3 regions of the Kitasatospora sp. NPDC058048 genome follow, and region 1 is predicted to be linked to each of the others. Evidence: riboswitches for the same ligand, from Rfam matches in the RefSeq annotation. Region 1 holds a riboswitch; each other region holds the start of a gene.
The links. A riboswitch is a leader RNA that binds a small molecule or an ion and turns the genes downstream of it on or off. The one in region 1 is predicted to bind cyclic di-AMP.

Region 1 (2,253 bases):
CTGGGCCTGGGAGATGTCCGAGCCGATCCGGGTGCCCGCCGAGGCCTGCGCCTGCGAGGTGCGCGGCAGCGACACGCCCGCCTGGTTGAACGCCCAGACCATCAGGCCGGAGCAGTCGAAGGAGCCCGGGCCGGTGGCGCCCCAGACGTACGGGCTGCCGATCTTGGAGGCGGCGGCCGAGAGCGCGGCGGCACCGCGCGAGCTGCCCGGGGCCACCTTCACCGGGGAGGAGGCGGTCGAGCCGGTCGAGGCACTCGAGCCGGCCGCGAGGTCGCCGCGGCTGTTGTCGCGGGAGGCGCGGTCGGCCTGCTGCTGCTGGGCCTGGGCGGCGTCGGCCTTGGCCTTGGCGTCGGCCGCGGCCTTCTCCTCGGCCTGGCGCAGCGCCTGGCGCTCCTGCTCGGTCAGCGTGTTGAGCAGGTCCTGGGCCGCCTTCAGCTTGCCCTGGACCTCCTCCTTGGAGGTCTTCAGCTGCTGGGTGGTCGACTCCAGCTCGGCGAGCTTGCCCTGGGCCTCGTTGCGGTCCTGGTCGAGCTTGCGCTGCTGCTCCTGGAGCTCCTTCAGCTGACCCTTCTGGGTGCTGCCGGCCTGGTTCAGCGCGTCGGCCTGGCTGAGGAAGGTGTCCGGGCTGGAGGAGAACATCAGCTGGACGGTCGGGGATATGCCCCCGTTGCGGTACTGCTCGCCGGCGATCTCGGCCAGGCCGCCCTGGAGCTCGGTGACCTGGGCCTGCTGACGGGCCACCTGGTCCTGCATGCCGGAGACCTGCTTCTCCAGCTCCTGCTGCTTGGCCTGGGCCGCGTTGTAGTTCTCGGTCGCGATCTCGGCCTGCTCGTTGAGCTGGTCGACCTGCCCCTTGACCTGTTCCTTGGTCGGCTGCGGGTCGGCGTGGGCGCCTTGCGCGGAGAGGACGACGGCTGCCGCGGCGACACCGGTCAGGATCGAGACCCGGGCGCGGCCTGCGGGCTTGGGACGACGATGGGACGCCACGAAGGCGGACTCCTTCTTCCTACGTCCGCCTACCGGGTGAGCTGACGGGTTCGGGCCGGAAGCATGCCCTACGACGCCTCACGGCCGTTCCATCGGCCGACCTGGCGTCGATTCACCCCGGAGGAACGTGGTTCCCCGGCTCCGCTCCGCAGCGCCCCCAAAACACTGGGCTCCCCTGTCGGGCAGTCGCTTCGACCTGCCCCGCTGCCTCACGAACTCGACGGTAACCACCGCCGCCACCCTGGCTGGGCGATCGACAGTGCGGTGGTTCAGAGCACGACCCTAGTAACTGAACCGTGATCGGTTCAAATCCTTGTCAGAAAAAAGACCAAAGATTTCCCAAGTTCTGCTGTGAAAATGACCGATGGTGACCACCGGCACACAGAAGGCTGATCAGTTCTCAGCATGTGGCCGCGAAGGGGCGGAAAGCCGAACGCCACCCCCCGCACGAGGGGTGGCGCTTTTCACAGCCCCCGGAACGGCCCCGCGGGCGTGTCGGGCCGTCAGACCCGGCGGATGGTGTTGATCGACATCGCGTCGGCCTTCATCACCTTCACCACGTCACCGGTGTGCGGCGCGTGGACCACCATGCCGTTGCCGATGTACATCCCGACGTGGTGCATGTCGTTGCCGTAGATCACCAGGTCGCCCGGCTGGGCCTGGTCCAGCGACGGCACCCGGGTGCCGTAGTGGCCCTGCTCCTGCGAGGTGCGCGGCAGCGAGACGCCCGCCTGCCCGTACGCCCAGACCATCAGGCCCGAGCAGTCGAAGGTGGTCGAGCCGGTGGCGCCCCACACGTACGGCGAGCCCTGCTTGCCCATCGCCTTGGCCATCGCCACGGCCGCGTAGCCGCTGGCCGGCGGCAGGCTGCTGAGGTCGACCCGGTCGCTGCCGCGCGAGGCGCGGTCGTCCTGCGCCTGCTGGGCCTTCAGCGCGGCGCGGTCGGTGGCGCTCAGCGAGTTCAGCAGGTCCTGGGCGGCCTTCAGCTTGGTGTTGACGTCCGCCTTGGCCTGGTTCAGGTCCTTGGTGGTGGTGTCCAGCGAGGCGAGCACGGCGGAGGCCTCGACCTTCTCCTGGTCCAGCCGGCGCTGCTGGTCCAGCAGCCCCTTGAGCGCCTCGGCCTGGCTGCTGCTGGCCTGCTGGACGGTGGAGGCCTTCTCCAGGTAGCCGGAAGGGTCGGAGGTGAGCATCAGCTGGACGGACGGGTCGATGCCGCCGGTGCGGTACTGCTCGCCCGCCACCTCGGCGAGACCGCCCTGGAGCTGG
Region 2 (2,253 bases), on a different contig from region 1:
GGCGCGGGCGGCGATCAGCACGTGGATGTTCGGCGCCGCGGCGCAGGCCGCGGAGGCGATGGCGAACCAGACCACGCCGATCAGGAAGACCTTGCGCCGCCCGTACCGGTCGCCGAGCGCGCCGCCGAGCAGGATCAGGCCCGCCAGGGTGAGCAGATAGGCGTTCAGGGTCCATTGCAGGGACGCCAGGGAGGCGCCGAGGTCGGCGCCGATCCGGGGCAGGGCGACGTTCACCACGGTGCCGTCGAGCATCGCCATGCTGGAGCCGAGCACGGTCGCCAGTAGTACCCAGCGACCCTGCGCGGTGCCCAGGCGCAGGGTGCCGGCCTCGGAGGTGGCCACGGGCGAATCCTGCGCTGCCGGGGCGCACGTGACAAGGGTCACCGGTGGGTGTGTTGACGGTCGGCGGTGCGTGAACGGGTGGCTGCGGTCCGTCGCCGATCTCGGCGCAGGGTCGTGGATCAGTGGCGGGGGGTGAATGGGTTGTGTACGCACCGTGGGGTCCGGTCTGCGGAGGGTCACCGGAACGGGGGAGATGGTTGCCCTTTCAAAGATCGACATTGCTTCACCCGAACGGATGGGTTTTAGTTCAGCGACCGCCCGGCCAGTCCGGACGGATCCCCCGGGTGGAACGCCGAGTCCTGCCGCTGCCCGGTGGTTCGAAACGAACTCTGTACGGCAGGAGCGGGGGACCCACAGGTAAGTCGCCGGACCGGAGTTCGCGCCTCAGGGCGCGGGCGTCCAGGACCGGCTAGGGGTGAAGCCGCGCATGCGGCCGGGCAACTCCAGCCCGAACCCGACAGCTCACCTCGCAGGCGTCGGAGAGGAAAATTCCATGCCTGCTCAGGCTCGTCGTATCGCCCTGCCCCGCGCCGCCCGTATCGGCATCGCGACCGCCGTCACCGGTGTCTCCTTCGCCCTCCCGCTCGTCACCGCGGTGAGCGCCCAGGCCCACACCGTTCCGGCCGCCCCGGCCGCGCAGGCCCCCGCCTCCACGGACGCCAAGTCGGCCGCGCCGGCCGCTGCCCCGGCCGCCCCGGCCGCGCAGGAGAGCTACCGCGTCGTCAGCGGCGACACCCTGTCCAAGATCGCCGACGCCAAGAACGTCGAGGGCGGCTGGCACGCGCTGTACGAGCAGAACCGCTCGGTCGTCGGCGCCAACCCGAACCTGATCTTCCCGGGCCAGCAGCTCGCGCTGTCGGGCCACGCCGCCGCGCCGGCCGCCGACGCCGCCCCGGCCCAGCCGGCCGCCCCGGCGAAGCCCGCCCAGCCGGCCGCTCCGGCGACCCAGGCCGCCAAGCCGCAGGCCCAGGTCCAGGTGAAGACCGAGGCCGCCAAGCCCTCCGCCCAGCTCCAGACCCAGCTGCAGGTCGCCGCTCCGGCCCCGGTCGTGACCGCCACTCCGGTCGCCGCCGCCACCTCCGGCTTCGTCGCCCCGCTGGCCAACGCGAAGCTCGGCACCGCCTACGGCGTGGCCGGCTCGATGTGGGCCTCCGGCCACCACACCGGCCAGGACTTCGTCGCCTCCACCGGCACCCCGCTGCGCGCCGTCGCCAACGGCGTCGTGGTCAAGGCCGGCAACGGCGGCGCCTACGGCAACGAGGTCGAGATCAAGCTCGCCGACGGCCACTACGCCGAGTACGCGCACCTCTCCTCGATCGGCGTGAGGATCGGTCAGACCGTCACCGTCGGCCAGCAGATCGGCCTCTCCGGCGCCACCGGCAACGTGACCGGCCCGCACCTGCACTTCGAGATCCGCAACGGCTCGGAGTACGGCTCGGACATCAACCCGGTCGCCTACCTGCGCGCGCACGGCGTCGCGCTCTGACCCGGGGCCGCTGAGCCCCGAGGGTTTCTGAACCACCGCTGCTGCGGGGCGAATCGATCCTCCGGGATGGTCATGTCGGGTGACCGCTCGACCGGGTGATCGCCGCACGGCGGACATGGGCGCGGGACACGCCCAGGCCGGCCCGGCCGCACGAGGACCTCCTCGTACGGCCGGGCCGGCCGCTGCCGTTCCGGACCCGCCCGGTCGTGCCCGGTCGTGCCCCGCCCGTCCGGCGGTTCCGGGGCGCCGTTCGACCGGTCGAACGCGGCGTCAACCCGACCGCTCCGGCGGGCCGTCGGCCCGCTCGCGGGGCCGCTCCGGCGCGCCATGCTGTCGGACGGTCAGCGTCCGGCCGGTCCGGCGGTCGGGCGGGTCCGGGAGGCGAGGAGGCCGGATGGCGGTCCGGAGCGGGGACGTGGCGGGGG
Region 3 (2,253 bases), on a different contig from region 1:
GTACTTGCCGTTGCCGACGTAGATCGCGACGTGGTAGACGCCGGAGTCCTTGCCGTTGTTGGACCAGAACAGCAGGTCGCCCGGCTGGAGGCTGTCCAGCGAGACGTGGGTGCTGGCGGCGGCCTGGTCGGCGGCGACGCGCGGGACGGAGACGCCCGCGGCGCGCAGCGCGGCCTGGGTCAGGCCGGAGCAGTCCCAGCCACCGTTGCCGGTGCCGCCGTAGACGTACGCCTGACCGACCTTCGACTCGGCGAAGGAGACCGCGGCGGCCATGCTGCCGGTGGCGGCCGGAGCCTGGGTCTGGGCCGGAGCCTGGGTCTGCGGAGCGGGCTTGGCAGCCGGCTTGGTGGACGGCTTGGCGGCCGGGGTCTGGGCCTGCGCGGTCGGCTGGGCGTTCACGGCACCGCCGTTCGCGGACTGGCCGGACTTCTGCGAGCGGTCGAACCAGGTGAAGTCCGAGCCGGACTTGCCGGTGGCGGACTGGCCGGCCTGGGCCTGGCCGTTGCCGCCGAAGGACAGCTGCTGGCCCGGGTAGATGCTGTCCGGACCCTCGGTCAGGGTGCCGCGGTTGAGCTCGTACAGCCGCTGCCAGCCGCCCTGCACCTTGTGCTGGTCGGCGATCGCGGACAGCCAGTCGCCCTCGACCACGGTGTAGTCGCCGTTCTGGGCCTGCTGCTGGCGCTTCTGGACCCAGTCGCTCCGGTTTCCGGAGGCGGCGGAGTCGGTGCCGGCCTGCGTGCCGTCCTGGGCGGGCGCGGCGGGCTTGGCGGCCGGGGCCTGGGTCTGCGGAGCGGGCTTGGCGGCCGGGGCGGCCGGCTTGGCGCTCTGGGCGGGCTGCGCGGGCTTGGCGGCGGTCGAGCCGGCGGTGGAGCCCGCCGAGGTGTCGACGGCGGCCGCGGCGCCGCCCTTGGTGAGGCCGGCCTGGACCGAGCACACCGGCCAGGCGCCGGGGCCCTGCGAGGCGAGGACCTTCTCGGCGACGGCGATCTGCTGGTCCTTGGTGGCCAGGTCGGCGCGCGCCGCGAAGGCGCTGCCGCCGAAGGCGGACCAGGTGCTGGAGGTGAACTGGAGGCCGCCGTAGAAGCCGTTGCCCGTGTTGATGCTCCAGTTGCCGCCGCTCTCGCACTGGGCGACCTTGTCCCAGGTGGCGACGGTGGCGGCGGAGGCGGTGCCGGAGGCGATGCAGGGGACGGTGAGGCCGACGCCCGCGACGCCGAGGGCGGCGATCACGCGATGGGTGCGGCTGGACAGACGAGTGCCGTTGGTGGGCAGCATGAAGACGCGGTCCTCTCCCACGCCTGCGAGGTGAGCTGTCGGATTCGGGCTGGAGTTGCCCGGCCGCGCTGTGGGCGCGGCTTCACCCCTAGCCCTGGACCGTTCCGGAGATCGGTCCGGGGCGACTTACCTGTGGGTCCCCCGCTCCTGCCGTGGTGCGATTTCGCGCTGCCAGGACATCCGACGGCAGGACTCGGCGTCGCGGATGAACCGGGTTCGTGTGGTCACGAACGGGGAGCACGTTAATCAGACTTAAGTTCAAACTGCAAACGGCTGTGATGCGCATCACGGTTTAGTGGGAACTGCCAAAATTGCCGCTCTTCATGATCGTAAATGATCGTTTTCAGGCAACCCTGTTGCGGAAGCCCACAACTGGCAGCGCTTCAGAAGTGGTGTGACGGCGCGTCGAATCGCGGGCCGGAGCGCCCCGGCGGATGCTGCGGCGGCAGTGATGCGAGCGCCCGCGACCGCGTTTCCTATTTCCTTTCAAATAGGCCAGAACGGACATTCCACTTCATTGCCGTCCGACTTCCGCGGGACGGCCGTGGGCGGGCGGAGCAAAACCGAAGGGCCCGGAACGCATGCCGTTCCGGGCCCTTCGGTGCGCGCGAACCGGCGCGCGGCGTCGACTACCGCCCTGCGGGCTCCTGGGAGGCCGCGTGGGCGCCGCGGACGCCCTCCAGGGCCCCCTCGGCCTCGGCGGCGGCCGCGGCCTCCGCCTCGGCCCGTGCCAGGTCCTCCGGGGACGGCGCGGGCAGCGCCGCCAGGTAGGTGGAGGCGATCAGCTGGCCGACCGACGGGTACGAGCCCAGCGGCGCGGCCGACGGGCAGCCGGTCTCCTCGGCGGCGGTGGCGAGCAGTTCGGAGTCCGCCTCCGGGCCGATCACCAGCGGGGCCAGCGCCGGGCGCTGCGAGCCGGTGTCCCTGAGGTGGTTGACGGCCGCGGCCACCGAGCCGGGCACGTCGAGCGCGGCGGCG

Region 2: it holds a riboswitch for cyclic di-AMP, as region 1 does, so the genes downstream of both, ACFVVA_RS11605 (peptidoglycan DD-metalloendopeptidase family protein) here and ACFVVA_RS14285 (NlpC/P60 family protein) in region 1, are expected to answer to the same signal.
Region 3: it holds a riboswitch for cyclic di-AMP, as region 1 does, so the genes downstream of both, ACFVVA_RS03715 (transglycosylase family protein) here and ACFVVA_RS14285 (NlpC/P60 family protein) in region 1, are expected to answer to the same signal.

Annotation. Positions count from the first base shown of each region.
Region 1 covers NZ_JBHVRT010000011.1:11,976-14,228, forward strand. The annotation lists gene ACFVVA_RS14285 (NlpC/P60 family protein) at 1-987, opposite strand, end outside; cyclic di-AMP (ydaO/yuaA leader) riboswitch at 998-1,151, opposite strand; gene ACFVVA_RS14290 (NlpC/P60 family protein) at 1,491-2,253, opposite strand, start outside.
Region 2 covers NZ_JBHVRT010000008.1:249,342-251,594, reverse strand. The annotation lists gene ACFVVA_RS11610 (MFS transporter) at 1-342, opposite strand, end outside; cyclic di-AMP (ydaO/yuaA leader) riboswitch at 633-833, shown strand; gene ACFVVA_RS11605 (peptidoglycan DD-metalloendopeptidase family protein) at 836-1,828, shown strand; gene ACFVVA_RS11600 (APC family permease) at 2,223-2,253, shown strand, end outside.
Region 3 covers NZ_JBHVRT010000002.1:384,598-386,850, forward strand. The annotation lists gene ACFVVA_RS03715 (transglycosylase family protein) at 1-1,296, opposite strand, end outside; cyclic di-AMP (ydaO/yuaA leader) riboswitch at 1,283-1,453, opposite strand; gene ACFVVA_RS03720 (hypothetical protein) at 1,905-2,253, opposite strand, start outside.